4 regions of the Nocardia sp. NPDC051570 genome follow, and region 4 is predicted to be linked to each of the others. Evidence: riboswitches for the same ligand, from Rfam matches in the RefSeq annotation. Region 4 holds a riboswitch; each other region holds the start of a gene.
The links. A riboswitch is a leader RNA that binds a small molecule or an ion and turns the genes downstream of it on or off. The one in region 4 is predicted to bind S-adenosylmethionine.
Positions count from the first base shown of each region.

Region 1: linked by a shared signal. The riboswitch ahead of ACIA76_RS29495 (amino acid ABC transporter permease) and the one ahead of ACIA76_RS22865 (aminotransferase class V-fold PLP-dependent enzyme) in region 4 are both predicted to bind S-adenosylmethionine.
Region 2: linked by a shared signal. The riboswitch ahead of ACIA76_RS28195 (rhodanese-like domain-containing protein) and the one ahead of ACIA76_RS22865 (aminotransferase class V-fold PLP-dependent enzyme) in region 4 are both predicted to bind S-adenosylmethionine.
Region 3: linked by a shared signal. The riboswitch ahead of ACIA76_RS09030 (homoserine O-acetyltransferase) and the one ahead of ACIA76_RS22865 (aminotransferase class V-fold PLP-dependent enzyme) in region 4 are both predicted to bind S-adenosylmethionine.

Region 1 covers NZ_JBITDI010000013.1:68,215-75,299, reverse strand. The annotation lists gene ACIA76_RS29515 (NtaA/DmoA family FMN-dependent monooxygenase) at 1-1,139, opposite strand, end outside; gene ACIA76_RS29510 (LLM class flavin-dependent oxidoreductase) at 1,148-2,209, opposite strand; partial or broken gene ACIA76_RS29505 (ABC transporter ATP-binding protein) at 2,210-2,410, opposite strand; gene ACIA76_RS29500 (amino acid ABC transporter ATP-binding protein) at 2,491-3,255, opposite strand; gene ACIA76_RS29495 (amino acid ABC transporter permease) at 3,252-4,193, opposite strand; SAM riboswitch class I at 4,205-4,298, opposite strand; gene ACIA76_RS29490 (SDR family oxidoreductase) at 4,454-5,314, shown strand; gene ACIA76_RS29485 (RNA polymerase sigma factor) at 5,271-6,578, opposite strand; gene ACIA76_RS29480 (YciI family protein) at 6,579-6,923, opposite strand.
Region 2 covers NZ_JBITDI010000012.1:80,736-87,820, forward strand. The annotation lists gene ACIA76_RS28185 (dihydrofolate reductase family protein) at 1-301, opposite strand, end outside; gene ACIA76_RS28190 (O-succinylhomoserine sulfhydrylase) at 376-1,599, opposite strand; gene ACIA76_RS28195 (rhodanese-like domain-containing protein) at 1,596-2,018, opposite strand; SAM riboswitch class IV at 2,075-2,189, opposite strand; gene ACIA76_RS28200 (hypothetical protein) at 2,383-2,817, opposite strand; gene ACIA76_RS28205 (FAD-dependent oxidoreductase) at 3,085-4,476, shown strand; gene ACIA76_RS28210 (amidohydrolase family protein) at 4,509-5,381, shown strand; gene ACIA76_RS28215 (purine nucleoside permease) at 5,383-6,354, opposite strand; gene ACIA76_RS28220 (hypothetical protein) at 6,564-7,085, shown strand, end outside.
Region 3 covers NZ_JBITDI010000003.1:462,552-469,636, forward strand. The annotation lists gene ACIA76_RS09010 (YhgE/Pip domain-containing protein) at 1-1,174, opposite strand, end outside; gene ACIA76_RS09015 (tRNA (cytidine(34)-2'-O)-methyltransferase) at 1,232-1,696, opposite strand; gene ACIA76_RS09020 (alpha/beta hydrolase) at 1,955-2,989, opposite strand; gene ACIA76_RS09025 (DUF3017 domain-containing protein) at 3,634-3,951, shown strand; gene ACIA76_RS09030 (homoserine O-acetyltransferase) at 3,955-5,106, opposite strand; SAM riboswitch class IV at 5,297-5,407, opposite strand; gene ACIA76_RS09035 (TetR/AcrR family transcriptional regulator) at 5,450-6,136, opposite strand; gene ACIA76_RS09040 (MFS transporter) at 6,295-7,085, shown strand, end outside.
Region 4 covers NZ_JBITDI010000009.1:5,127-12,211, forward strand. The annotation lists gene ACIA76_RS22845 (TetR family transcriptional regulator) at 58-669, shown strand; gene ACIA76_RS22850 (glyoxalase superfamily protein) at 690-1,067, shown strand; gene ACIA76_RS22855 (DUF2752 domain-containing protein) at 1,108-1,560, shown strand; gene ACIA76_RS22860 (hypothetical protein) at 1,631-1,819, shown strand; gene ACIA76_RS22865 (aminotransferase class V-fold PLP-dependent enzyme) at 1,839-3,158, opposite strand; SAM riboswitch class IV at 3,205-3,318, opposite strand; gene ACIA76_RS22870 (LysE family translocator) at 3,531-4,151, shown strand; gene ACIA76_RS22875 (flavin reductase family protein) at 4,153-4,617, opposite strand; gene ACIA76_RS22880 (YbaK/EbsC family protein) at 4,729-5,202, opposite strand; gene ACIA76_RS22885 (2-oxo-4-hydroxy-4-carboxy-5-ureidoimidazoline decarboxylase) at 5,245-5,559, opposite strand; gene ACIA76_RS22890 (crotonase/enoyl-CoA hydratase family protein) at 5,716-6,537, shown strand; gene ACIA76_RS22895 (AfsR/SARP family transcriptional regulator) at 6,623-7,085, shown strand, end outside.

The DNA of each region.
Region 1 (7,085 bases), on a different contig from region 4:
GCGGGTGTGCCGACGAACTGCTGCCGCGCGGTCACCTCGATGATCAGCTCCCGAATGCTGAGCTTCTCGGCCTCGGCCCGGGCCCGCCAGGCGTCGGCGATCGCGCGCGGATCCTTGGCGTGGCGCACTCGGCCGCGGGTGATGTTCACGTTGTCGACCGGATCGATATCGGGCAGCGGGCCATCAGGATCGTAGGCGGAAAGGTCACGGCCCCAGACCTGTTCGAGGAAGGCCAGGGCGGTCCGGGGGCCGACCTGCTGCGACCTGATGTGCCGGGCCCGTTCCTGCGCATCGGCCGGGCTGTCGCCCAGCACGAAGGTCGCGGCGGGCAGGATCTTCAGATCGTCGCGGGCGCGACCGTATTTCGCCAGCCGCTCCTTCACATCGGTATAGAACTGCTGGCCGTCCTCGAGTTCGCCGTGCCTGCTGAAGACGGCATCGGCCTTGGCGGCGGCGAACTCCCGGCCCTCATCGGAATCGCCCGCCTGGATCTGCACCGGATAGCCCTGTGGACTGCGCGGCAGCACGAACGGCCCCTCGATATCGAACTGCTCACTGGTGTAGCGCACACTCGGCGCGGGCCGGGCGAAAATCCCACGCTCCCGGTCGATGACGAGCGCGTCTCCCGGCGGGCTGTCCCACAGCGCTCGCGTCGCGTCGACGACCTCCGCGGCGCGGCTGTACCGCTGAGCATGGTCGAGATAGCCGCCGCGCCGGAAGTTCTCGCCGGTGAAGGCGTCCGAGGAGGTGACCGCGTTCCAGGCCGCGCGGCCGCCGGACAGATGGTCCAGGGTCGCGAATTGCTTTGCCAGTTCGAAGGGTTCGTTGAAGGTCGTGTTGATCGTCCCGGCCAGGCCGAGCCGGGTGGTGACGCCCGCCAGCGCGTTCAGCACGGTGAAGGTGTCGGGGCGGCCCACCACATCGAGATCGAAGATCTGCCCGCGATGTTCGCGCAGGCGCAGCCCCTCGGCCAGGAAGAAGAAGTCGAACAGTCCGCGTTCGGCGGTGCGGGCCAGATGGACGAAGGAGTCGAAGTCGATCTGACTGCCGGAGTCCGGATCGCTCCACACCGTGGTGTTGTTGACGCCCGGGAAGTGGGCGGCCAGATGTATCTGCTTGCGTACCTTGTTATTCGGCATATCCGTCCTCAGGCGGTGAGCGCGTAGCGGTTGAGGGGGTGCGGCAGACCCAGCCGGTCGCGGAGGGTGGGCGTCAGGCGCGGCAGCTGGGCGAGGAAGGCGGGCAGGGCCAGCGGGCGCAGTACGACTCCGTCGGCGGCGATCCGGGCCAGCAGCGCGCGCAGGGTCGCCGGAGTTCCGATATGCCGCAACGCCTTCGGTGGTGTGGTCGTCCACGTCTCGAGCTGATCGAATTCGGCCGCGGCCGCCTCCTCGGTCGCGGCCAGATGCACATCGAGATCGATCAGCACCGAGACCGATCGCGGATCGCGACCGGCCGCCGCGACCGCCGCCCGTAGCTCGTCGCGAATCCCCGCCGCGGCGTCGAGATCCGGTGCGGCGACGCGGATCAGGTCGGCGCGCCGGACCGCGACGCGGGTGCTGTGCGCATCCTCGGCCCGGACCGCCACCGGCGGCTGACCCTGTGGCGGCCGCGGGGTGATCGAGGGCCCCTTCACCGAGAAGTTCTCGCCCACGAAGTCGATGTAGTGCAGCTTGTCGCGGTCGATGAAGCGGCCGGTCGTCAGGTCGCGGATCTCGGCATCGTCCTCCCAGCTGTCCCACAGCCGGGCCACCACCTCCACCGCCTCATCGGCCTCGTGCCACAGCCCGGCCGGATCCTGTTCGGCCTTGCGGCCGAACAGCGCGGCCTGACCCGAGGAGACGGTGACCTCCCAGCCCGCCCGGCCGTGGGTGGCGAAATCCAGGCTCGCGATCGCCTTGGAGACGTGGAACGGTTCGGTGTGGGTGACCGGCGCCTGCGGAATCAGCCCGATCCGATGGGTCGCCGCGGCCGCCCGCGCGGCGATGCCCACGGCCTCGAGCCGCCCGACCGCGCCCTGAACCTGCGGTGCGAACGAATCCGGCAGGAAGGCCAGATCCACCCCCGCGGCCTCGGCCGCGAGTACGGCGTCGAGCCAGTATCCGGCGGTGAACAGCTCCTCGGCGCGCGAATCCGCGCGCCGCCACGAGGCGGGATGTGTTCCGGTGCCGGACAATTCGACACCCAGCAGCGGTTGTGAATGGGTCATTCAGGCCGTCCTTTCGATGGCGATCGGCCGCCCGGCGCCCGGAATGGCCGACAGCAGTTCACGGGTGTACTCATGGCGCGGATGATGGAAAAGCTCAGCGATGCCGGCCGTCTCGACGATTCGCCCGGCGTTCATGACCGCCACCCGGTCTGCGACGCGCCGGACCACGGCCAGGTCGTGGGTGATGAACAGATAGCTCAGGGGCGGCCAGGGCATCGTCCTGCGCGATGTGATGCACCGTGCGGACCGCGGAGTAGTTGCGGGACAACGTCTCATCTCCCTCAGAGAACATGTGCGAGAAAGGATTTGGTGCGCGGATGGGACGGATCGTCGAGCACCTGACCCGGCGGGCCCTGTTCGACGATCCGCCCGGCGTCCATGAGCACCACGGTGTCGGCGACCTCGCGGGCGAAGCCGATCTCGTGGGTGACGATGACCAGCGTCGCGCCGTCGCGGGCCAGCGCCCGGATCACGTCGAGCACCTCGCCGACCAGCTCCGGATCCAGCGCGGAGGTCGGCTCGTCGAACAGCACCACCTGGGGGCGCAGCGCCAGCGCGCGGGCGATGGCCACCCGCTGCTGCTGGCCGCCGGACAGCCGTCGCGGATACTCCTGCGCCCTATCGGCCAGTCCGACCCGCTCGAGCAGATCGACCGCCTCCGCCTCGACCTCGGCGCGGGGACGGCGCTGCGCCGAAATCGGGGCCAGTGCAACGTTTTCCAGCACGGTCAGATGCGGGAACAGATTGAAGCTCTGGAATACGAAGCCGATGCGGGAGCGCTGGCGCAGGATCTCCCGTTCGCTGCGTTCGTGCAGTTTCGCGCCCTTGCGGCGATAGCCGACCAGTTCTCCGGCCACCCGCACGGTCCCCGCATCGACCTTCTCCAGGTGGTTGATCGTCCGCAGCAGCGTCGATTTGCCCGAACCCGAGGGGCCCAGGATCACCGTCACCTCGCCCGGGCGCACCGCGAGATCGATCCCGCGCAGCACCTCGTTGGCGCCGAACTGCTTGTGTACGCCCCGTAATTCGACCGTGTACGCGCTCATCGGCGTTCCCCCGTGATCTCGGCGAGCTTGCCGCGCACGCGCTGCCACGGTGTGCGCGGCAGCTCGCGATGGCCGCCCTTGGCGAAGTGGCGCTCGATGTAGTACTGCACGACGGTCAGCACGCTGGTGAGCACGATGTACCAGACCGTCGCCACCATCAGCAGCGGGACCACCCGGCCGTTGCGGCCGTAGATCACCTGGACCTGGTAGAACAGCTCGGCGATCGCCATCACCGAGACGATCGAGGTGCCCTTGAACAGGCTGATCACCTCGTTGGCCGCATTGGGCAGGATGCCGCGCATGGCCTGCGGCGCCACGATGGTGAAGAACTGCCGCCGCCACGGCAGGCCCAGCGATTTGGCCGCCTCCAGCTGGCCCGGATCCACGGAAATGATTCCGGCGCGGATGATCTCGGCCGAATACGCCGCCTGATGCAACGCCAGCCCGATGACCGCGGCGGTGAATCCACTGATCACCCCGTTCACATCGAAGCTGAAAAACGCGGGGCCGAACGGGATTCCGATCGACAGGCGCTTGTACAGATAGGCGATGTTGAACCAGAACAGCAGCTGCACGATCAGCGGAATCGAGCGGAACGCCCAGACATATGCCCAGGCGATCACCTGCAGCACAGGGACTTTCGATAATCGCGCCACGGCCAGCCAGATACCGAGCAGGAATCCGAACAGCGTCCCCCAGAAGGTGAGCTCCACGGTCAGCTTCAGCGCCGCGAGCACCGAATCGGCGGCGAAGTATCGGGCGAAGGTCGGCCAGTCCCAGCCGGGATTGGTCACCAGGCCGTGCGCGAACTGGGCCACCAGCACCAGCGCGACGACGGCGATCAGCCAGCGCCACGGGTGCCGGGTACGCGCCACCGGCAGGGTGTCCTCGGCCACCTCGACGGTGCCGGAGGGATCGATAGCGGCCACAGTGGTCATGGAATCGCGATCCTCCATCGGTCCTGGCGGTAGCACCCGCACCCGGCCCGCGGGGGGTTGCTGCGGTCTCGTCGAGCCAGATCTCTCAACCGCTCTGGATGGTGAATTCGAACGTATCGGACATCGGTGCGACTGTCTGCCGTCCCGATCAACGTGAATTCAATTGTTGGCAGCGGGTTTTCCCGTTTACCGACGGGGAATTCCGAGGGGGGAAACAGCACTGTGTACAACGATGTTCGCAATGGCTAGGGTGAACGTTCATGAAGGATCTGACCGACCGGATATGCCTCATCACGGGCGCGGCCAGCGGTATCGGCCGGGCCACCGCGCAGGCCGCCGCGCGCGCGGGTGCGCGCCTGGTGCTCACCGATATCGCCGCCGCGGGGCTGGCCGAAACGGTCGAGCTGATCCGCGCGGCCGGGGGTGAGGTGCTCGACGCGCAGACACTCGACGTCTCCGACTACGACGCGGTCACCGCGTGGGCCGAGCGGGTGCACGACGAGTACGGCAGCCTGGACGTGGTCATGAATATCGCGGGCCTCTCCGCCTGGGGCACCGTGGAGAACCTCGAACATCGGCATTGGCGCTCGATGGTCGAGGTGAATCTCATGGGGCCGATCCACATCATCGAGAACTTCGTCCCGCCGATGATCCGGGCCGGGCGTGGCGGACATCTGGTGAACGTCTCCTCGGCGGCCGGACTGCTCGCGCTGCCGTGGCACGCCGCCTACAGCGCCGCGAAGTTCGGGCTGCGCGGGGTCTCGGAGGTGCTGCGCTTCGAGCTGGAGCGGTACGGCATCGGGGTGAGCCTGGTCGTCCCGGGCGCGGTGCACACCCCGATGGTCAGGACGACAGAGATCGTGGGCGTCGATCCGGACGATCCGCGGGTGGCGAAGCTGCGCGGAGCCTTCGTCGGCCACGCGGCGACGCCGGAGCAGGTGGCCGATCGGATCCTCGCCGGTATCAGGCACAATCGCTATCTCGTGCACACCGCGACCGATATCCGAATCGGCTACTGGTTCGCCCGCAAGTTCGCCTGGCCCTACGAGATGGTGATGCGGTATGCGAACCGGCAGCTCAACAAGTTGCTCCCGGCCCAGGAGAATTCGCTGTCCCGGTGAGGTCGGCGCTGCGGCGGCGCAGGTGGTCGCGCTCGGCGGCGTTGCCGGTCCGCGCGAGGGCATCGGCGAATGCGCTTGCGGCCTCGGCGGTTCGGCCGAGCCTGATCAGCAGGTCGGCCCGGATCGCGTGGTAAAGGTGGTAATCCGCGAGCGGTAGTTCATCGACGAGCGCCAGCGCCGCGGCCGGGCCGTCGATCTCGGCGACGGCGACGGCCCGGTTGAGCGAGACGATCGGGCCGGGTGCGACCGCCGCGAGCTGGTCGTAGAGCCGCAGGATCTGATCCCAATCGGTATCGGCGGCGGTCGCGGCATCGGTATGTACGGCATTGATGGCGGCCTGGATCTGATAGGGGCCGGGGTGATTGCGGCACAGGCACTCTCGCACCAGCCGATGCCCCTCGGCAATGAGCTCGCGATCCCATCGGCCGCGATCCTGATCGGCCAGCGGCACCAGGGCGCCGTCGGCCGTGTGGCGGGCCGGGCGGCGGGCCTCGGTGAGCAGCATCAGGGCCAGCAGGCCGACGGCCTCCGGCTCATCCGGCATCAGTTCGACGAGCACGCGGCCCAGCCGGATCGCCTCGGCGCACAGGTCCCCACGCGTCAATTGCGTTCCGCTGGAGGCGGTATGGCCCTCGGTGAAGATGAGATAGACGACCGCCAGCACGGCCCCGAGCCGTTCGGGCAGATCGGCGTCCCGGGGTACGCGGTAGGGGATCCGGGCGGCGCGAATCTTGGCCTTGGCACGTGAGATGCGTTGCGCCATGGTTGATTCCGAGGTGAGGAAGGCGCGGGCGATCTCGAGGGTGGTCAGGCCGCCCAACAGGCGCAGGGTGAGGGCGATGCGATTGGGCATCGCGAGCGCGGGGTGGCAGCAGGTGAAGATAAGGCGCAGACGTTCGTCCCCGCCAAAAGCGGGCGGGGAACCTGGGGAGGGGTCCCCGGGCGGGGAACCTGAGGAAGGGTTCCCGTCCTCGGAGGCGAATGTGGAAAGGCTGAGCAGAGCGGCCTGGGCATACTTGTCCGCCCGGGCCGCCTCGCGCCGGAGACGGTCCACCGCGCGATTCCTCGCGGTCGTGATAATCCAGCCCGGCGGACTCGGCGGGATGCCCTCGGCGGGCCAGCGCTGCACGGCGGTGGTGAAGGCGTCCTGGACCGCGTCTTCGGCGATATCGATATCGCCGAAGACGCGGATCAGGCTGGCTACCGCCCGGCCGTAGTGCTCGGCGAACACCGCCGAAACATCCGGGCTCACAGGCGGATTCATTCAGTCACCCATGACCGGTCGGACCTCCACCGGGAGTCCGCGCAGAATCGCCGCCAATCGCCGCCCCCACGCCAGCGCCTCATCCAGATCGACCGCGCGGATGAGGCTGAATCCGGCGATGTACTCCTTACTCTCCACGTACGGGCCGTCGGTGATCAATATCTCCGAGCCCCGGGCCCGCACGACCGTCGCGGTATCAGGTGCGTGCAGCCCGGCCGCGAACACCCACGAACCGGCCGCCCGCAGCTCGTCGTTGAGCGCCTCGACCTCGCGCATGATCTCGGCCAGATCCGCCGGCGGCTCCCCTGCCTCCGGCTGATAGATGTTGAGCAGGTATTCGGGCATGATGTGCTCCTTCGCCATGAGCCGATCCGTCACCGGCTCTCATCCTCTACACGAACGGGCTGGCCCTGATTCGACACCGTCCGGGAGATCCTGCCAGCCCGACCCTGAGAATCTGCGCTTGCGGGCCGGTCCGATTCATGGCTCAATCCGAGTGGGCGGTAT
Region 2 (7,085 bases), on a different contig from region 4:
CCGCGCGGATCCGCTCCAGCAACCGCACGGGATCGTCGTCGACGGTCACATGTTCCGGCGTTCCCTCGGGCCGCCGCGAGCCGAGCACGAAGACCCGCAGATCCGGCCAGGGCCAGCGGTCGGCGGCGAGTGCGGGTTCGAAGGTGGTGCGGCCCATCAGCGCGGCCTCGCAGGTGCGCAGGAATTCCGCGACGCCGTGACTGCCCGGACCGTGCGTCGGATCGATGATCTGCGGCGGCCAGCCGTCCGGAGTCGTCACATAGCCGTCGGCTGTCATACACAGGCGAGCCAGGATACGCACGGGGACATCCCTTCTGTCGAGTCACAGAAGTAGACGTTGCCTCCCGCGGAAACTCATCGGCGGGAGGCGCGCGATCAGACCAGCGCTTGATCGAGGTCGTTCAGCAGATCCTCGACGTCTTCCAGACCGATCGAGATCCGGACCACGCCATCGGTGATCCCCACGGCCGCACGGCCTTCCGGGCCCATGGCCCGGTGCGTGGTGGTCGCGGGGTGGGTGATCAGGGTCTTGGCATCGCCGAGATTGTTGGAGATGTCGATGATGCGCAGGCGGTTGAGGACCTCGAAGGCGCGCTTCTTGGCCGCACCATCTCCCTCGAGCCCGGCCGCCAGCTCGAAGGTGACGACCGTCCCGCCGCCCGACATCTGCTCCCGGGCCAGCGCGTACTGCGGATGCGACTGCAGGAACGGGTATTTGACCCACGCGACGGCCGGATGCTGCTCGAGGAATTCGGCGACCTTGTGCGCGGCCTGCACCGAATGACGGACCCGCAGCGGCATGGTCTCCAGGCCCTTGAGCAACGTCCACGCATTGAACGGGCTCAAGGCCGGACCGGTATGGCGCATCAGTGTTTTCACCGGACCGTCGATGTAGTCCTGCGCGCCCAGGATCGCCCCGCCGAGCACCCGGCCCTGGCCATCGATGTGCTTGGTGCCCGAATACACCACGACATCCGCGCCGAGATCCAGACTGCGCTGCAGCAGCGGGGTGGCGAAGACGTTGTCCAGCACCACCTTCGCGCCCGCGGCGTGCGCGAGCTCGGACACCCGGCGCACATCCACCAGCGTCTGCATCGGATTGGACGGGGTCTCGAAGAACACCGCCTTGGTGGGCTGCGACAGCGCCCGCTCCCACTGGTCGAGATCCTCGCCGTCGACGAAGACGGTCTCCACGCCCCAGCGCGGCAGGATCTCGTTGCACACCACGAAGCAGGAGCCGAACAGGCTGCGCGCGGCCACGAGTCGATCACCGTTGCCGAGAAGCGCTCCGAGAGCGACGAATACGGCCGCCATACCGCTGGCGGTCGCGAAACAGGCCTCGGCGCCCTCGATCAGGCGCATCCGCTCCTCGAACATCGCGACCGTCGGATTGCCGTAGCGCGAATAGACGAAATGCTCGATCTCGCCGGTGAACGCGGCCTCGGCCGCCTCGGCGCTCTCGTAGACGAAGCCGGAGGACAGATACAGCGCCTCGGCCGTCTCCTCGAAACCCGAGCGCCGCAGGCCGCCGCGCACGCCGATCGTCGCCGGGCCGACGCCCTCGGGCAGTGGTTTGTCGAATGCGCCGCCGGTGATCACGACTGCCGCCACGGCAGTCCGAGGGCGCGCCAGCCGGCGCCGCCACGATGTCCGTCGGCGTCGAGCGGACCCTCGAAGCCCTCGAGCACGTTGTAGGAGGGTTCGTATCCGGCGGCGGTCGCGGTCTTCGCGGCGCCGATCGAGCGCTGGCCGGAGCGGCACAGGAAGATCACCGGGGCATCACTGTCGGCGGCGCGGTCGGCGAGGACCTGCCTCAGCTGGTCGGTGAACTGCGGATTCGGCGATCCGCTGCTGTCGACCCATTCGATCAGCGCGGTGGGCCGGTCGATTCCGGCGGTATCCGGCACGCCGACGAAGCGCCATTCGGCCTCGGTGCGCACATCGATCAGGACCGCATTCGAATTGTCGCGCAACAGTTCCCAGGCCTGCTGGGGAGTGATATCGCCCGCGTAGCTCATGACCGTCCCTCACAGCAGCTGCGGTATTTCTCGTTCATTCGATGAACCTCCTCGCGAATCCGCACTTGCCGCGCCGGTATCGGCGCGTGGCCAGGTCGTCACCCGGAGCACCCCACCGCGGAGGAGGGTTGCCGACCAGCGAGCCGGGGCTTGACGCTGGTACTCATGACCTGAAAGTGAGAGTGCCTGGTCACCGGGCTTTATGTCAAACCCCGGCGAAGAACACGCCGGGGTCCTAGGGGAAACAAGCACGCCGGGGTCCTAGGGGAAACAAGCACGCCAGGGTCCTAGGGGAAACAAGCACGCCAGGGTCCTAGGGAAACAGGCACGCCGGGGTCCTGAGGAGAACAAGCACGCCGGGGCCCTACGGGGAGCAAACAAGCCATTGGTCGTTCGGCCTGCTCAGATTCCAGGTGGCGGTCTGCTCGCGGCCGTCGATCCTGCTGGTCACCGTGGCCCGGGCGCGGGCGCCCTCGACGGTGGTGTCGCGGACGTTGGCGATCTCGACCTGTTTGCCGAGGGCGTCGGGACCCAGCGGGGACTTGGCGGCGTCGAAGCCGGGGCAGACGGTGGTCGCGCGGCGCTTGGCATCCGAATCCGCTTGGGCCGTAGCGAAATTGCGGATGGCGACGGCCACACGATCGGAATCTGTGACATTGTTCTCAGCCGGGCGCAGCACGCCGAGCAGCACCACGCCGCCGATCAACAGCAACGCCACCACAGCGGCCGCGATGAACGGCACCGCGGACCGCGGGGCCTCGCGCTGGTCGATCTCAGTGGGTTCGTCGGCATCGGTCATGCAGACATCATCGCTGGTCATTGATAGTGGTCCGAATCACACTCGGTATTCCCGGCCGAGTCCGGGAATACCGGCCATAGCCGCCACCGATAGAATCGCTGGAACCCGGCTTCGGCCGGTGGGATCGGCTCCCGGGCGCAGCAACGACGCAGCATCACGGGATGACGACAACCGGGTGCAGACCCCGGTCCCGACGTCAACTTAGCCTAAGCTAAGAACGACGGCTAAGACATGACGACAGATTCTCGACCAGAGGTGCGCGTAAGAATGACCGAACACAGTGCAGCGACCCGCCCACTGCGCATCGCGATCGTGGGCGCCGGACCGGCCGGAATCTATGCCGCGGACGCGTTGATGAAGTCCGAGGCGCAGGTGAGCATCGACCTGTTCGAGCGGATGCCCGCCCCGTTCGGTCTGATCCGCTACGGCGTCGCGCCGGATCATCCGCGCATCAAGGGCATCATCACCGCGCTGCACAAGGTGCTCGACAAGCCGCAGGTGCGCCTGCTGGGCAATATCGACTACGGCTCCGACATCACGCTGGTGGAACTGCGCCGCTTCTACGATGCGGTGATCTTCTCCACCGGCGCCAATGCCGATCGCGCGCTGAGCATTCCGGGCATCGACCGGGACGGCTCCTACGGCGCCGCGGACTTCGTGTCCTGGTACGACGGACATCCCGACGTGCCACGCGACTGGCCCCTGGAAGCGGAGAAGGTCGCCGTGCTCGGCGTCGGCAACGTCGCCCTCGACGTGGCGCGGGTACTGGCCAAGACCGGTGACGAGCTGCTGCCGACGGAGATCCCGCCGAACGTGTACGAGGGCCTGCGCGCCAACAAGGCGCTCGAGGTGCACATCTTCGGCCGCCGCGGCCCGGCGCAGGCCAAGTTCACCCCGCTGGAGCTGCGCGAGCTGGACCATTCGCCGAATATCGAGGTCATCGTCGATCCGCAGGATATCGATTACGACGAGGGCTCGGAGGCCGCGCGCCGGCATTCCAAGCAGGTCGACATGGTCTGCAATACGTTGGAGCAGTGGGCGATTCGCGATGTGGGCGACCGGCCGCACAAGCTGTTCCTGCACTTCTTCGAATCCCCCGCCGAGGTGCTGGGCGGCGAGGACGGCTCGGTCGTGGGCCTGCGCACCGAGCGCACCCAGCTCGACGGCACCGGCAACTGCAAGCCGATCGGCACGTTCACCGACTGGGATGTGCAGGCGATCTACCGCGCGGTGGGCTATCTGTCGCAGAACATCCCGCAGCTGCCCTTCGACGAGCAGGCCGGGACCGTGCCCAACGAGGCCGGTCGCGTCCTGGCCGACGACGGCGCCGACGGTACGGGCCGCTATCTGCCCGCGACCTATGTCACCGGCTGGATCAAGCGTGGCCCGGTCGGCCTGATCGGCCACACCAAGGGCGACGCCAACGAGACCATCGCCTGCCTGCTCGACGACGCCCCGACCTTCGCCCCGGCCGAACAGCCCGATCCCGAGGCGGTGACGAAGTGGCTGGAGGACAAGGGGATTCCGTTCACCACCTGGGCCGGCTGGTACCGCCTCGACGCCCACGAGCGCTCCCTCGGCGAGCCGCAGGGCCGCGAGCGGGTCAAGGTCGTCGAGCGCGAAGACATGCTGCGCGCGAGCGAACCGAACAAGGTGTGACCGCGCGGCCGTTCTGAGGCATGCTGAATCACGTGTTCGATGCCCATGTCCACCTCATCGATCCGCGCTTCCCGCTGATCGAGAACGAGGGCTACCTACCCGAGTCGTATACCGTCGCCGACTATCGAAAGCGCATGTCGCGCTTCGATGTCGACGGCGGGGCCGTGGTCAGCGGGTCGTTCCAGGGCACGGATTCCAGCTTCATGATCGCGGCGCTGGCCGAGCTCGGGCCCGGCTGGGTCGGGGTGATCGATCTGCATCCCGACGCCACCGACGAGCAGATCGTGGCGCTGGACCGCGCGGGCGTGCGGGCGCTGCGCTTCAATCTCAAGCGGGCCGCCGGGGATATCGTGGCGCTGACCATGCAGGCCCTGCGGGCCCACGCGCTGGTCGGCTGGCATGTGGAGCTCTATATCGACGGATCCATGCTGGGCTCGCTGGAGCCGGTGATCTCGAAGCTGCCGTCGCTATCGATCGACCATATGGGCATGTCCGATGAATGCCTGCCCTATCTGCTCGATCTCGTCGATCGCGGCGCCCGGGTGAAGGCATCCGGATTCGGCCGGGTGTCGATGGATCTGCCCGCGGCGCTGCGGCGCATCCACGCGGTCAATCCGGAGGCCCTGATGTTCGGCTCCGATCTGCCCGGTACCCGCGCGGGGCGGCCCTTCCAGGACTCCGATATCGAACTCATCGCCGATATGGTCGGCACCGATATGTACCGGGTCCTGGAGGACAACGCCCGCGCGTTCTACCGCCTGCCGGTGAAGGTGCGCCCGATCCACGAGGATCCGCTGCCCACCCTCCCCATCCCCACCGGCGAGGTCCCCACCCTCCGGCTGCACCGCTCGTATCTCCCCAAATCCCCTCCGGGAGATACGATTCCGCTGCCCGTGATCGAGTAGCTCAGTCCAGGTTCGGGTGAGCCATCAGATAGTCGGCGGCGGCCGAGGCGACCCGATAGGCGTTCTCGACGGCCAGCCCGAAGCCCGGATTCTCCGCGCCGGTATCGATCGCGGTCAGTAGGTCGGTGACCGATTGGCCCGGGCGGGGGCGGTCGAAGTTGCTTGCGGTGCGCAGACATACGTAGCGATTGAGCTTGCCCGCGCGGGCCAGGGCGCCCGCGGTGGCGTTGTCCTCCATCTGGGAGGTGCAGTAGCGGGCCCGCCCGCCGGTCTGCATACCCACGATGGCCGCGGCCTGGGCCGAGGACGCCGCGCCCGACCAGAAGTTGTCGCCGGTGGCCGTATCACACTGTTGCACATCGGGTTTGCGATCGGCCTGACCCGGGAACGCCGCGCGGGCCGCCGCGGCGGCGGGGCTGTCGGCCAGCGCCACGCCCTTGGTGTTGCGATACACCGCATCGACCAGATGCTGATCCAGCTCGTAGGCCTCGGTACCGGCCTTCGGCATGCTCAGATAGCCGTTGTTCGGCACGCTCGGATCATCCTGGGGCAGCACATGATGCCCGAGATCGAAGTCGACCACCCAGCGAGCCCAGGCGGCGAATCCGAGGGTGCCCACCTCCGGCGGCGTGCCCGCGATACCCGCGGTGATGAAGTACGCCTTGTCGAAATTCAGTCGCGGACTGGCCAATACGGCGGTGGTGGACAGCGAGGCGTTGACCTTGCCCATATCAGTCACCATCACGCACAGACCGGCATCGTTGCAGCGCACCGGGGTTCGCACGCCGGGCACCGAGATCTCCTGCGTCCACTGCCGCTGCTTCACCCACGGCTCGACCTCCGGATCGAACATCGTGATGACCATGGCCCGCACCCCGATCCGATCGTCGCCCGGCGAATGCGATCCACATCCGGTCACAACGAAAACCAGTCCGAGCGCCGATAGCATCGCGCCGACCAATCTGGTGTACAACGAACCTCCCTGACCTCGATGAATACCTACCCCATAGAAGTACCGCACAGTCGGTACCCAGTGGGGGACCCGGGCGGCAGACCCAGGAACTATGGGCAGGAACACAGCGCGCCCGTCGGTACCCTGAACCTGCCGACGGAACCTGGCATCGGGGGTCTGTCGTCGAACTCCGCCGTGCGACAGGATGTTTCGTCAGATCGGAGATCCCCATGCGACTCGTGGGCTGTCTTACCCTCGGCATCGCGGCCGTCGCCTGCACCGCCTTCGCATATGCGAATGCCGCCGGGCCGTCGACCACCACCGCGCCATCGCCGCCGACCACCACCGCGCCGACGACCACGGTGGAGCCCACCACGGTTCCGACCACAGCTCCACCGACCACGACCCCACCGCCGACAACACCGACGACGATCATCCCCACACCGCCGACGATCGTGCCGTCGACCACCACGACTACGCCGCCGCCGCCCACGATCACCCCGGATCCGGGCTACGACGACGGCATCACCTGCGGCCCCGGTTTCAACGGCCTCGAGGTCCGCGCTATCGACATCTTCTGCGACACCGCCCTCCAGGTGACCGACGCCTACGGCCGCGAGGTGTCGCGCTGGAACTACGGCATCGTCATCACCGTCGAGGCCGCGGGCCGGATCTGGGATTGTCAACAGCTGCACGGTGTTCGGGATCCGTACCAGGAGTGCGTAGATCGCGATCGGCCGTCCGATCGGGCG
Region 3 (7,085 bases), on a different contig from region 4:
AAACCACACCGACCGTGCACATCACGAGCGCCCGGGTCAGGCCGGCGGCGGCGAGAGCATCGAAGTAGAGGATCGATCGAACTCCGAGGTACACCTGATGCATCGGTTCGAATTCGGCGAGAGCGCCGTACAGCCGGGGCACCGCCTGAATCGGCATGATCGCCCCGGAGGACGGCAGCCCGAGTGCGATGAAGGCGAGCATGTTGATGGGTGTGCCCAGATTGTTCAACACGGGCAGCCGCAGCGCGGAGGCGACCGTCGCGACCACGGCCAGATTGGCCAGCGCGGTCATACCCACCGCGAGCGAGGCGAAGGTACTGAAACAGAACAGCGCGAGCCGATGGTCGATCGGCATCCCCAGCGCGGACGCGATCAACTGATAGCACCCCGCCATCACCAGAGCGACCACCGCGATGAGCGCCCACTTGAACAGCAGTGCGCGCCAACGAGACAGGGTCTGATCGTTGGCGAGCACGGTGTCGACGCCGACATTGATCAGTGTGCTGCTGGTGAATCCGGCGAATACCACCAGCAGCGTGTAGTAGAAGGCGGAGATGCCGTTGGCGGTGCCCTCGGGCAGCGGCGCGTGCTGGGTGGCCTCGATTCGCACGGGTTCGGCGAGCGTGACCAGTGCCGCGTCCGACAATGGCACGCCACCCGTTCGCGCCCGCTCGGTCGCCGCGGTGCCGAGCTGTCGATTGATGCCGTCGAGCACCGGGGTGAGCAGTTGTGTGGTCAGCGTGACGGCGGTCGCGCCCGCGCGCGGGTTGGTCTGCAACTCGATCCCCGGCGGTGCGGCGGGGCCGGGCCCGGGTTCGGCGAGTGCGGTCAGGCGGGCGCTGAAATCCTCGGGGATCACGATGGATCCGTAGACGCTGCCGAGCGACATCAGCCGGTCCGCCTCCGCGGCATCGGTGACCTGCAGCCGGACCTGATCGTGCGGCAGCGCGCCGCGCACCCGCTCGGCCACCTCGCCGCCGTATTCGCCCCGATCGTTGTTCACCAGCGTCAGTGGATAGTCGTGCAGGTTCCGCTGTGGATGCAGAACGCTGCCCAGATACGACAGTGCCAGCAGGCTCAGCAAACCCATTGCGATGATGAGCGGGATCGCCCACAGCTTGTGATCCCAGCCGGGACGGGTGTCTTCACCATCCTCATCGGTCGTCCATGTCACAGCGCGACGCTAACAGCACATCCTTCGCAATCGACGCATGGCATGCGATGTCGGCGCTCAGACCGCCCCCGGGAAACCCAACTGCCGCCACGCCTCGTACACCGACACCGCCGCCGCATTGGACAGATTCATCGACCGCCGCCCCGGCAACATGGGAATCCGCAGCTGATCGGTGATGTGCGGATCGGCGAACACCTCGTCCGGCAGTCCGGTGGGCTCCGGTCCGAACAGCAGCACATCGCCCTTGCGATAGGCGATATCGGTATTGCGCGTGGTCGCCCGCGTCGTGAACGCGAATACTCGCTCGGGCTGAATGGCTTCCCAAGCAGCCGAAAGGTTCTCATGCACGGTCACCGACGCCAGATCGTGGTAATCCAACCCCGCCCGCCGCAACTTCGGCTCCGACAGGTCGAACCCCAACGGCTCGATCAAGTGCAGCTGGCACCCGGTCCCAGCCGCCAACCGAATGGCATTACCGGTGTTGGGCGGAATACGAGGCTCGAAGAACACCAGATGAAGCACGGCTGTCAGTATTCCTTGCCTGCCCGTGCGATCTGCCGCACGGGGGTCGGCGATAAGCCGTCGCGCACCATGTCCTCAGCGTGGGCGATACCGGTGAGCGGGACGGAACAACGCGGCCCCGGTGGCGAACACACCGAGACGGAGCAGGGCAGTGCGAGCCGAGCTCGTCTCCTGTGTGTTCGCCCGGTCGACGGGCGTCGTGGTGTCGAACCTGCGCATGACCCTTGACCGTTCGACGCCGTGACACGTCCGGATCGGTTACTCCTCCGACAGCCCCAGGCCGTGGGCGAGAGTGGGCCAGGAGCCTTTGAACTCGTCCTGCCAGTAGCCCCAGGAGTGGGTGCCAGGGCTGTAGTGGATGGTGGCGGGGATATCGAGGGAGGCGAGCTTCTCCTCCATATGGCGGGTGCAGAAGCTGGTGGCGTTTTCGATGGCGCCGCCGACGATAACCTGGTTCACCAGGCCGATGGGGCCGAGTTGGTCCGTCTTGCCGTCGATTTGGGTCCGGCCGCCGCCGAGCTGTTCCTTGCGGCCGTCGATCGTGTCGTATTTGCCGGGGCGGCCGGTGCCGGAGGAGAGGTACAGCTCGACTCCGCGCAGATCCTCGGCATGCAGGTAGGGATCGTTGGCCTGCCATTCGGGCGAATTCGGCGGCCCCCACATGTTGGTCGGATCGCCACCGCCGGCGGCGACCGCGGTCCGCACGAAGTAGGCGCCCAGCGGGTCACTGGTCTGGGCGCAGCCGCTGTAGGAGGCGGCCGCCCGGTACAGGCCGGGCTTCGCAATGGGCAGCGCCAGAACGGAAGTGCCGGAGGTGGAGATTCCCGCGAGGGCGTTGACCCCGTTGGTGCCGAGCGCGGCATCCATCAGCGGAGGCAGCTCCTCGGTCAGATACGTCCGCCACTTGTTGCGGCCGAGGGCGGGATCGTCGTTCACCCAGTCCGTGTAGTAGCTCGCCTTTCCACCGATCGGCAGGATGAGATTCACATTCTTGTCGGACATGAACGGACGGACATCGGTCTGCGCCTGCCACGAGGCGACGCTTTCACCGGCGTCGAGGCCGCTGAGCAGATACAGGCTGGGCCGCGGCTGCGAGGTGTCCGCGGGCCGCTGGATCTCCACGGGAAATGCCTTGTCCATGGCCGCCGAGTACACCTGCAGCCGGACGTTCTGATCGTCGATCCGCTCGATACCGTCGATCCGGGAACCATCCGGGGCCATCGCACCGGTGAATACCGAGTCCTGCGTGGCGGCCGGTTCGGCGGTCGCGGCACAGACGCCGAACGAGGTCAGAACTCCGACGAGCAACCCGGTTACCACACTGTTGCTCGCCAATCGAGTGGAGCGGGAGTTGCGAGGGCATGCGCTGGCGGTCAGGTTCATGCCCCAAGCTTTCAACATCGCAATTCGACCGGCATGCAGCGACACACCCCCGGCTCGTGTGGTTTCGTCGATCGCGGGCATCTTTTGCGATTCCAACAAGCACGCGCCAGGTCCTGGTCGGCGTGCGTCGGCTATGACCAGGACTCAGGCGCTGGATGCCGCGACGGCCTGCTCGATTCGAGTGGCCATCGACTCGCGACCGGAGAATGGGAGCGGGATATCGAATAGGGGCAAAGTTATCAAGTTGAACAGAAACGATGTTTCGCTATGCGTTCGATGCGACACACATTCCCATATGTTTGCTAGTTAGTAACTCTGGTTATATTCTACTTGTAGATTACAACTTGTCGGATCGGTTGGATGCGAGAGACCACGCCACGCGCGGTACGCCTTTCTCCCGCGTATCACACGGGGCGCCGGGGCACCCCGAGGCGCAGCCCCCCTGCCCGTGCATCGGGGTGACCCCGGCACCATTCGGCGAATTCCGAATTCCGCGCAGGCCCCCACTTGTCACCGATCACATATCCCCTCCGCGATGATGCGAGAATGTCGGCGTGACCGAAGCACCCGCGTCCCATGCCCATCAGCACGGTCCGGTCGGACGGTTCCTCCGGACGAATCTGCCCATACTCCTGGTGGTGGCCGTTCTGGTGGTGGCCGCGGTGCTTCTGGCCCAGGACCGTTGGCGGCGCGGGGCATTCGTGATCGGCGGTGCGACGCTGCTGGCGGCCGCGCTGCGGTTATGCCTGCCGACGCTGCGGGTCGGCGTGTTGGCCGTGCGCAGTAAGCCATTCGACGTCGGCGCCTATACGGTCCTCGGCGGCAGCATCATCGTGGTCGCGGCGACGATCAACAGCCTTGGGGTGACCTGACGCTCAGTCCCGCGCCTTGCGGGCGAGCTCCATCGTCTCGGCGAGCAGCTTGCCTACGGCCTCGGTTTCGGTGAGGAATCCGTCGTGCCCGTCGCGCGAGCGGACCACCTCCAGCTCCTTGCAGCCGGGCAGCAGATTCGCCAGTTCCTGTTGCGTGCGAAGCGGGTAGAGCCGATCGGAGTCGACGCCGCCGACGATGCACGGCACCGCGGTGGCGGCCAGCGCGGCCTCGATCCCGCCCCGCCCGCGACCGATGTCGTGCCGGTTCATCGCCTCGGTCAGCAGGACGTAGGTGGCCGGATCGAAGCGATGAATCAGCTTCTGCGCCTGGTACTCCAGATAACTCTGCACCGCATAGCGGCCGCCGTCGCGCGGATCCTCGTCGTCCTGCGCCGCATTCTCGAAGCGGTGGTCGAGTTCGAATTCGGTGCGGTAGGTCAGATGCGCGATGCGGCGCGCGAGCCCCATTCCGGTGGTCGGCGCGCGTCCGGTGCCGTGGTAATCGCCGTCCTGCCAATCCGGATCGGCCTTGATCGCGGCGATCTGGGTGGTCTGGGTGCCGATCTGATCGGCGGTGGCGCGCGCCCCGACGGCCAGCACGAGCGCGGCGCCGACCCGCTGCGGATGGCCGACCATCCACTCCAGCACGCGCATGCCGCCCATCGATCCACCCACCACGGCCGCGAGGCGATCGATGCCCAGCAGGTCGAACAGCGCCACCTCGGCGGCTACCTGATCGCGAATGGAGATCTCGGGAAACCGGGCGCCCCAGGGTCGTCCGTCCGATGCGAGCGAGGTGGGGCCGGTGCTGCCCTTACAGCCGCCCAGCACATTGGTAGCGATCACGCACCATTCGCGGGTGTCCAGCGGGGCGCCCGGACCTACGCTGCCGTCCCACCAGCCGGGCAGCGGATGCAGTTCGTCGGGCGCGCCGACGACATGCGAATCGCCGGTGAGCGCGTGCTCGACCAGCACCACATTGTCCAGATTCGGGGACAGCTCACCCCAGCGCTGCACCGCGAGTTCGACGTCCTGGATCACCGCGCCGTTCTCGAGGCGCAGGTCGCCGATGGCGATCGTCTCCAGGCGACCGTCGGGCGGGGGCAGCAGCGCGGCCGCCGTCTGCGGGGTGCTCGACTCGATGCTCACGGTCACCGGGCCGCCGCCGTTCGAAAAGAACACACGATTTCGATGGTAGCGACAGGGTGTTTGCCCTCGATGTGCATGATTCGGGGCGCGGTCGAGTTACTCATGGGCCTGCTCCAATGGGACGCCGAACTGGGCTTGCTGGTGTTATCGGACTTCAACAAGCGAACAGCAACAACACATGGTGGGGACCTCCTGATCGTGGCGCTTGCTCCCGGCCCTCGGGAGCCCGGTCATCACCCGGAGCACCCCACCGCAACAGGAGGGTTGCCGGCCAGCGAGCCGGGGCTTGGCGCTGGCGCTCATGACCTTCCCGCGATAGTAACCGATCGCCGAGACGGGGCGCGAACGGCTACCGCGCAGCACCGCTTTCGGCCGATCCCGAGGCCGAACATCCCCGAGTCAGCGGGAGCACGCAGCGCTGCACGAATTCGTCGAAGGCGCCGCGGACCGCGCAGATGGCCGCATGTGCGGAGTCCATGGGGTCGCGGTCCGGCAGCGTGGCGTCGCATTCGATCCCGGTGCGCATGATCGCGTTCCAGGTCCCGGCGATCAGCCGGACGGTCATCGAATCCGGATCCGCGCCGATGCGCTCGGCCAGGGCGGAGTGGATCTCGATGGTCTTGGTGTCGGCGATGTCCATGCTGCGCGCGCGCACGGTCGGGCTGGTGCGCATGATCCGCTGCATGTGCTGGAACCACTCGAAGGGCAGTGTCTGCCCGGCGATGCTGGCATTGGTCACGGCCAGGTACGTGTCGAACAGGGCCTGCAGCTCATTGCCCGTCACTGGCTGTTTGCGCAGCTCGTCTCCGATGAGCTTGGCGAAATCCACCAAGGGCGCGAGGACGATGTCCTCCTTCAACTCGAAGTAGCGGTTGACGGTGCGCGGGGAGACGTCTGCGGCGTCGGCGATCTGCTCGACGGTGGTCGCGTCGAAGCCGTGCGCGTCGCACATCCGCAGCGCGACTTCGATGATCCGGCGTCGAGTCTGCTGCTTCTTGCGTTCCCGCAGGCCGGGCTGGGCTGGTGACTCGAGCATGGTCCCAGTCTATCGCCATCGGCTCTTATTGTGACGAGAGACGCCAAATGTCAGTCTGCGACATTTTTCTCTTGACGCCAATTGTCCTCAGGTGCCAGGATTGCTGACACGTTCCAATGATGCGACGGAACTGCTTACTTCCACTCAGGAGTCCCCACATGACCGACATTGGGACCGCAGAACTCGCTCCCTCTCAGACCTCGACCCGGCCGAAGGGTCCGGCCCGCTGGTGGGCCCTCGGCGTACTCGCCCTGGCCCAGCTCATGGTGGTGCTGGACGCCACCATCGTCACGATCTCGCTGCCGTTCGCCCAGCGTGATCTGCATATCAGCGACGGCGACAAGCAATGGATGCTCACCGCCTACACGCTGATCTTCGGCGGCCTGTTGCTGCTCGGTGGCCGGCTCGCCGACTATCTGGGCCGCCGCCGGATGTTCCTGGTGGGCCTGGTCGGCTTCGCCGGGGCGTCGGCGCTGGCCGGGCTCGCCCAGAACGCGGCCGAACTGTTCGCCGGGCGCGCGCTGCAGGGTGCGTTCGCGGCCGTGCTGGCGCCGGCGGCGCTGTCGCTGGTATCGATCACCTTCACCGAGGCGCGCGAAAGGGCAAGGGCCTTCGGCGTTTTCGCGGGTGTGTCCGCGGGCGGCGCGGCGATCGGCCTGATCGCCGGCGGCGCGCTCACCGAATACGCCGATTGGCGCTGGTGCCTGTTGGTCAACACGCCCGTCGCACTGCTGGCTCTGATCGGCGCGCTGGTCTTCGTGATCAAGGATGTGCCCGTCCCGCGGACCGGCGGTTACGACGTGCCCGGCGCGGTGACGGTGACCCTCGGACTGATCTCGGTGGTGTACGGCTTCAGCCGCGCCGCGGAGGACGGCTGGCTGGCCGCGACCACGCTGGGCCTGTTGATCGCCGGTGTGGCGCTGCTGGTGGCGTTCGTCGCGATCGAACG
Region 4 (7,085 bases):
GTCAAGGATGAGTACTCGAATGCCTGGTGAGTGGCTATTCTTCCGAAGGTGGAAGCGATGACGGCCCGGGAGCGGCTCATCCTCGCGGCGGAGCGGCTGATCGCCGAGCGTGGCGCGGCCGTCCCGCTGCGCGATATCGCCGCCGCCGCCGGGCAGCGCAACAACTCGGCCATCCAGTACCACTTCGGTTCCCGGGACGCGCTGATCGCGGCCGTGGTCGAGCTGCGGATGGCGACCCTGGAGGTGCGGCGACTGGAGCTGCTGGCGCAGCGCCACGGCGACGGCGTGCACGATCTGCTTGCGGCCCTGGTGATTCCGATGTTCGAACTGGGCACTCGGCACGGAATCGGGCACTACGGACGGTTTCTCGAACAGATCCGCACCCACCCCTCGGTCACCGATGCCGCCAATCTCGACGCCGAGGCCCGCACCTCGGTGCGGGTGATCATGCGCGGGCTCGATCGGGCGCTGCCCGAACTGCCGTCGCGGCTGCGGCTGCGGCGGCTGCGGACGCTGCCGACCGTGCTGTTCGCGCTGCTGGCCGATCACGAGCGCGCGGTGGAGGCCGGGACGACCGAGGCCGCCGACCCCGCGGCCTCGGGTGAGGTCGTGGACATGCTGGCGGGGGTGCTCACCGCGCCGGCAGTCGAACGGGTCGCGAGTCGATGAGGATCCGACACCATCGGGGTATGGTCTCCGACGCGATCCGTCTCGCCGCCCCGATTCCGGTGCTGCGCATCTTCGATGTGCGTAAGGCATATGAATTCTATTGCGTCTATCTGGGATTCACCGTCGACTGGGAGCATCGGTTCGAACCGGCACTGCCGCTGTATGCCCAGGTGTCGCGCTCGGAGGCGGCCGTACACCTCAGCGAACATCACGGCGACGGCACGCCCGGCACGGTGGTGTGGATCGCGGTCGGTGACATCCACGCGCTGCATACCGAACTCGCGGCGAAGGATTACGGCTATGCGCGGCCCGGTCCGCCCGAGGACGGTCCGGGCGGACCGGGTTTCGAGGTGGTCGATCCGTTCGGTAATACGCTGCGCTTCGCCCAGTCCGACTGATCTGGCGGAGCGGCTTCGCCGACCGCTACCGTGGACTGTTGTGAACACCGCGCATGCACTGCCCGCCGCACGGGGCGAGATCCGGCCGGGCTGGCGAGCGCTCGGGCAGCCCTTGCTCGTGGCCGGGGCCGCGGTGGGTGTGGCGGCCGTACTGCATTTCCGCGATCCGCACGTATCCGGGTCCTACGGCATCTGCCCGTTCTACGCGCTGACCGGCTGGTGGTGTCCCGGCTGCGGCGGCCTGCGGGCCGTGCACAACCTCACCGAGGGACGGATTCTGGACGCGATGCACAGCAATGCGCTGCTGCTGCCGCTGATCGTCGGTTTCGCCGCGTGGTGGGGCGGTTGGGCACTGCATCGCTGGCGCGGGCAGCCGGGAAGTGCGGTGTCGTTCCGGCTGAATCGCACCGGTCTGTGGATCACGCTGACGCTGCTGATGGTGTTCTCCGTCGTGCGCAACACCCCGTGGGGTAGCTGGCTCGCACCGGTCTGATCCGGTGTTCCGGCCGACTCGTGGCGTGGTGGTCCGGGGTTGATCGTGGCGGACTGGGCATGCTGACACCATGAGTGATTCGCTGAAGGCGCGTGTGCGCGAGAAGATCCTGCGACAGCTGAACGAGGATGGCGCTCCCGATCCCGAGCAGCAGGACACTCGGCAGGTGTCGGTCGAGAACGATCTGGTGGCCCTCGACGCGGTGGCCGAGGACGATCCGCTGATCGAGGAGCTCGCCGAGCGCTATCTGACGCCGTAGTACCGGGAGCGATCCGCGTTCAGAACGAGCAGGGCGCCGCGCCCGCACCCGACTCCGGCGCGAGGCGTGGACGGGTCTCCGGGGCCGGATTCCACTGACCGTCGGTGCGGGTGTAATTCCACTGCGGGCCGCGCTCGACGAGGGTGGCGATGGCCTCGATCAGGCGGTCGACGTCGGCGGCGGAGCTGCCCAGGCCGATGCTCGCGCGCAGGGCGCCGTCGACGCCGAGGCGGGCCAGCAGGGGGTGGGCGCAGAAGCGGCCGTCGCGGACGCCGATGGCGTGTTCGGCGGACAGATAGGCCGCGACGCGACCCGGTTCGAATCCGTTCAGGGTGAACGCGACGATGCCGACGCTGTCGGCGCTGTCCGGCCAGATGCGCAGGAATCGAACTCCCGCAATGGCTTCCAGACCCGCGCGCAGGCGGTCGGCGAGGCGGCGCTCATGCTCGATCGCGGTCCGTTCGTCGAGCGCGCCCAGCGCGTCGCAGGCCGCGGCCAGGGCGGCCACGCCGAGCACATTCGGGGATCCGGCCTCGTGGCGCTGCGGTGCGCAGGCCCATTCGGTCTCGGTCGTGCCGACCTCCTTGACCGCGCCGCCGCCCGCGAGATAGGGCTGCGCGGCGTCGAGCCAGTCGCGGCGACCGACCAGTACTCCGGCGCCGAACGGCGCGTACAACTTGTGACCGGAGAAGGCCAGGTAGTCGATGTCGAGGGCCTGCAGATCGATGCGTCGGTGCGGGGCCAGCTGCGCGGCGTCGACGAGGATGCGCGCGCCGCACTGATGCGCGATGGTGGCCAGCCGCTCCAGGGGCAGCACCTCGCCGGTGACATTCGACGCACCCGTGATCGCAAGCAGCGCGGCCGGTTTGGCGCACAGCTCGGCGACCACGCGGCGGACGGTCTCCTCGACGGTGTCGGCCGCGGGCACCACGCGGCGGCCGTGCCGGGTCCAGGGCAGGAAGTTGGCGTGATGTTCGATATCGAGCACCACGGTGTCGCCGGGCACGCAGGAGGCCAGCAGATTCAGCGAGTCGGTGGTGTTGCGGGTGAAGACGACGACCTGATCGTCGGCGCAGTTCAGGAAGCGGGCCACCGAATCGCGGCTGGATTCGTAGCAGTCGGTGGAGATGCGCGAGGCGTAGCCCGCGCCGCGGTGGACGCTGGCGTAGAAGGGCAGCAGTTCGGTCAGCCGGTCGGTGACCTGGGCCAGGGCCGGGGCGCTGGCGGCGTAGTCGAAGTTGGCGTAGACGCGAGTTCCGCCCTGTACCAACGGAACTCGCAGATCACATCCGGAGACACGGGCGAGCGGGGCACAGGTCTGATCGAGAATGGCAGTCATCGGGCAATCCCTTCGGATGAGGGACTCCGGGGATATCGATGGTCGGAGTCCGCGCTTGCCGCGCCCGGTCGGGCAGCAGCCTGGTCGTCACCCGGAGCACCCCGCCGCGGAGGAGGGTTGCCGGCCAGCAAGCCGGGGCTTCACGCTGGCACTCATGACCTGACCCGAGATTGACAGATGGCGTGCGATCTTGTCAACCCCGGCGAAGAGCGTGCCGGGGTACTGATGGAGGAGGGAACCAGGGGCGTGCCGGGGTACTGATGGAGGAGGGAACCAGGGGCGTGCCGGGGTACTGATGGAGGAGGGAACCAGGGGCGGAAGCCTCGGGGTAATTCCGTTGCTCGCGGCGCTGATCTGGGATTTCATGTGGCGATGAGCGTGTCGCTGGTGCTGGGGTTCGTCGGGGTCTGTGTGGTGTTATCGCTGACGCCGGGGCCCGATTCGTTCTTGGTGTTGCGGTACTCGATCGTCGGGCGACGACCGGCGATCACCTCCGCGATCGGGTCGGCGGTCGGGGGTATCGCATGGGCCGTCGTGGTGGCCGCGGGGGTGGCGACCCTGCTGGAACAGTCGGCGACGGCGTATCGCGTGGTCAAGGTGATCGGCGGAATCTACCTGGTGTACTTGGGCATTCGGACGCTGATCGCACAGCGGCGCGCTCGGGCGGTCGAGGCGGAGCGGTCGGCGCCACGGTCGGTGTCCACGCGCTCGGCGTTCGGCGCGGGACTGCTGTGCACGCTGCTCAATCCGAAGGTGGGGTTGTTCTATCTCGCGGTGCTACCGCAGTTCCTGACCGAGGCGACCTTCGCGCATACGCTGGCGCTCGGTGCGATCGAATCATCGGTCGCCGCAACCGAAATGGTATTGCTGGCGGTGGCGGCGGCCAGGCTCGCCACGCTGTTGCGCCGACAGCGGGTGCGCGATCGGCTGGAACAGATCAGCGGGGGAATCCTTGCGGTACTGGGGATCGGGACGGTCGCGTCGGCGGGCTGAGTCAGTGCAATCCGGTCGGCCGGTGGTACGTGCCGTTGTAGTAGAGCAGCGGTGCGGCGATCGGATGGTCGTCGGTGTTGTCGTGCACCCGGGTGACCAGGCCGACGACCAGGGTGTGATCGCCGATCGGGATCAGCTGGCGCACCGTGGCCCGGACCCAGATCGGGGTGCCGTGTAGTACCGGCTCGCCCGTATCGAGGGTGGTCCACAGCGAGCGGTCGGTGAAGCGCTCGTCCGCGGTGCGCGAAAACCGTTGGGCCAGATGCTGTTGATGTTCGCCGAGGAAGTGCACGACCAGCGAGTCGGCCGCGAGCATGGCCTCGATGCTGGAGGAGGTGTGGGCGATATTGAACGAGATGAGCGGGGGCTCGAGCGATAGTGAGGCGAAGGAGGTGGCCGTGAAGCCGACCGGCCCGGTCGCCGAATTCACCGTGACGATGGTCACTCCGGCCGGGTAGTGCCGCATCGCCGCGCGGTACTGCGTCGCGGTGATGCCACTCAGATCGTCGGGCGCCCGTAGTCGATCGGTCACAGCCCTAACCTACGTCGCTCGGGCCTGCGATATTCCGATCGTGGGTCAATCCACATCGATGGCCAGCCCCGCGGTGATGCGGACCAGTTCGGTGAACGAGGTGCGGAAGACGGTATTCGGATGTCCGGCGGCGGCCCAGAGTTCGCGGTGGCCCGACAGTGCGTTGTCCACGTAGGTGGGCAGATTGGTGGGATGGCCGACCGGTGCGACACCGCCGATGGGCTGGCCGGTCACCTCGCGCGCCACCTCCGCCGAGGCCCGGGTGAGGGTGCCGTCGAGCCGCTGCCCGGTGCGTTCGATATCGACCTGATGGGCGCCGGAGACCAGCAGCAATACCGGATCGTCGTCGAGCAGGAACACCAGCGATTTGGTGATCGCACCCACCGCCACCCCGAGGGCCTGGGCGGCCTGTTCGGCGGTGTGGGTGGGCTCGGACTGGGTGACGATCACGCCGTGGTGTCCGCGCGCGATGAGCGTGTCCGAGACCCGGGATGTCACCGGGGGCAACGACCTGCGCATGGCACCAGCGTAGAGGCGAAATCGGGCTACTGTCGGGCGAATTCAGTATTCGGGGTAGCCCTCGGCGGGGCCGAGCAGCCGGTCGACGTGGTCGCGCATGATTCGGGACAGTTCCCCGACGGTTCGGGCCGAGAACTGTTCGTGCACAAGCGAATCGAATACCCGATCCAGATCGGCCGGGGACAGGGCCAGCAATTCCGCGTCGATGGCGGCCAGCAGCGCCTCGTGGCTGGGGTAGGGGCGGCCGTCGGCGATCTTCTCGGCCCAGGTCACCGCGCAGCAGCATTCGTAGAGCGCGTGTACCGCGCGGCCGCGGGTGAGGGCATTGAAACAATCCAAGCCCAGTCCCTGGTGCATCAACATGATCGTGGCCTCCCGGGACCGGTCGCGGTGGATTGGCTGACGAATACATGATCCGTCTCCGATTGACGCGAAAGCACTGCGACACTCCAGATTTAGCGCAGGATTTACAGGCCCTGCCGGAGTTCATGACGGTATCGCTACGCTGGGCGAATGACCGAATGGAAGGCTTTCACAGTCGAGGCCACCGACCACGTTGCCACGGTGACGCTGACCGGCCCGGGCAAGGGCAATGCCATGGGCCCGGATTTCTGGCGCGAGCTGCCGCTGATCTTCGGCGAGCTGGACGCCGATCCCGAGGTGCGGGCCGTCGTGCTGACCGGAGCGGGTAAGCATTTCTCCTACGGGCTGGATCTGCCGGCGATGAGCCCGGTGTTCGGTCCGCTGCTGGCCGAGAAGGCGCTGGCCGCACCGCGCACGGGCTTCCTGGACGAGATCCGGCGGATGCAGGCGGCGGTGACCGCGGTCGCCGACTGCCGCAAACCGGTGATCGCGGCGGTCTCCGGCTGGTGCATCGGCGGCGGGCTGGATCTGATCGCGGCCGCCGATATCCGATTGGCCAGTGCCGACGCCAAATTCAGCCTGCGCGAGGCGAAGGTGGCGATCGTGGCCGATATCGGATCGCTGCACCGGCTGCCGGGCATCATCGGCGTGGGCCACCTGCGCGAGCTCGCCTATACCGGCAAGGATATCGATGCCGCGCGGGCCGAGAAGATCGGTCTGGTCAACGATGTCTACGCCGATCAGCAGGCCGTGCTGGACGCGGCGCTCGCGCTCGCTCGCGAGGTCGTGGCCAATCCGCCGCTGGTCGTACAGGGCATCAAGGATGTGCTGGATCAGCCCAACGCGAGCCGGATCGCGGACGGGCTGCGGTATGTGTCGACGTGGAATGCGGCGTTCCTGCCGTCGGAGGATCTGACCGAGGCGATTCAGGCGGTATTCGAGAAGCGGTCGCCGGAGTTCAAGGGCCGGTAGCATCAATACGACCGTCCGGTATGTCCGAGATGCGACTATCGGTTAGCGTCGTCGGATCGGAATCGATGCTTTTCGGACAGGACAAATGCTGAAGTTTGCCATGCTCGGTGAGGTTCGTGCGTGGCGCGGCGAACATCGGCTGGAGCTGGGTCCGAAACAGCGACGGGCCGTGCTCGCCGCGTTGTTGCTGCGCCCCGGGCGCTCGGCGACGCTGCCGGATCTGATCGCCGACGTGTGGGGGAAGCGGCCGCCGCCGAGTGCGGTCGGGGCGGTCCGCAATCACGTCTTACATCTGCGTCGGGTGCTGGAACCCGAGCGGGAGAACGGGATGCCGCCCGCGGTGCTGGTCGGCTTCGGGGGCGGATATGCGCTGCGGGTGCCGCCCGGTTCGGTGGATGTCGAACTGGTGCAACGCTATGCGGCCGAGGCCGGGCAGGCGGTCGATCTCGCCTCGGCCCGGGATCGCCTGGATGCGGCGCTCGCGCTGTGGGAGGGCACGCCCCTGGCCGGACTGCCGGGGCCGCATGCCGAACGCGTGCGCGCCCAGC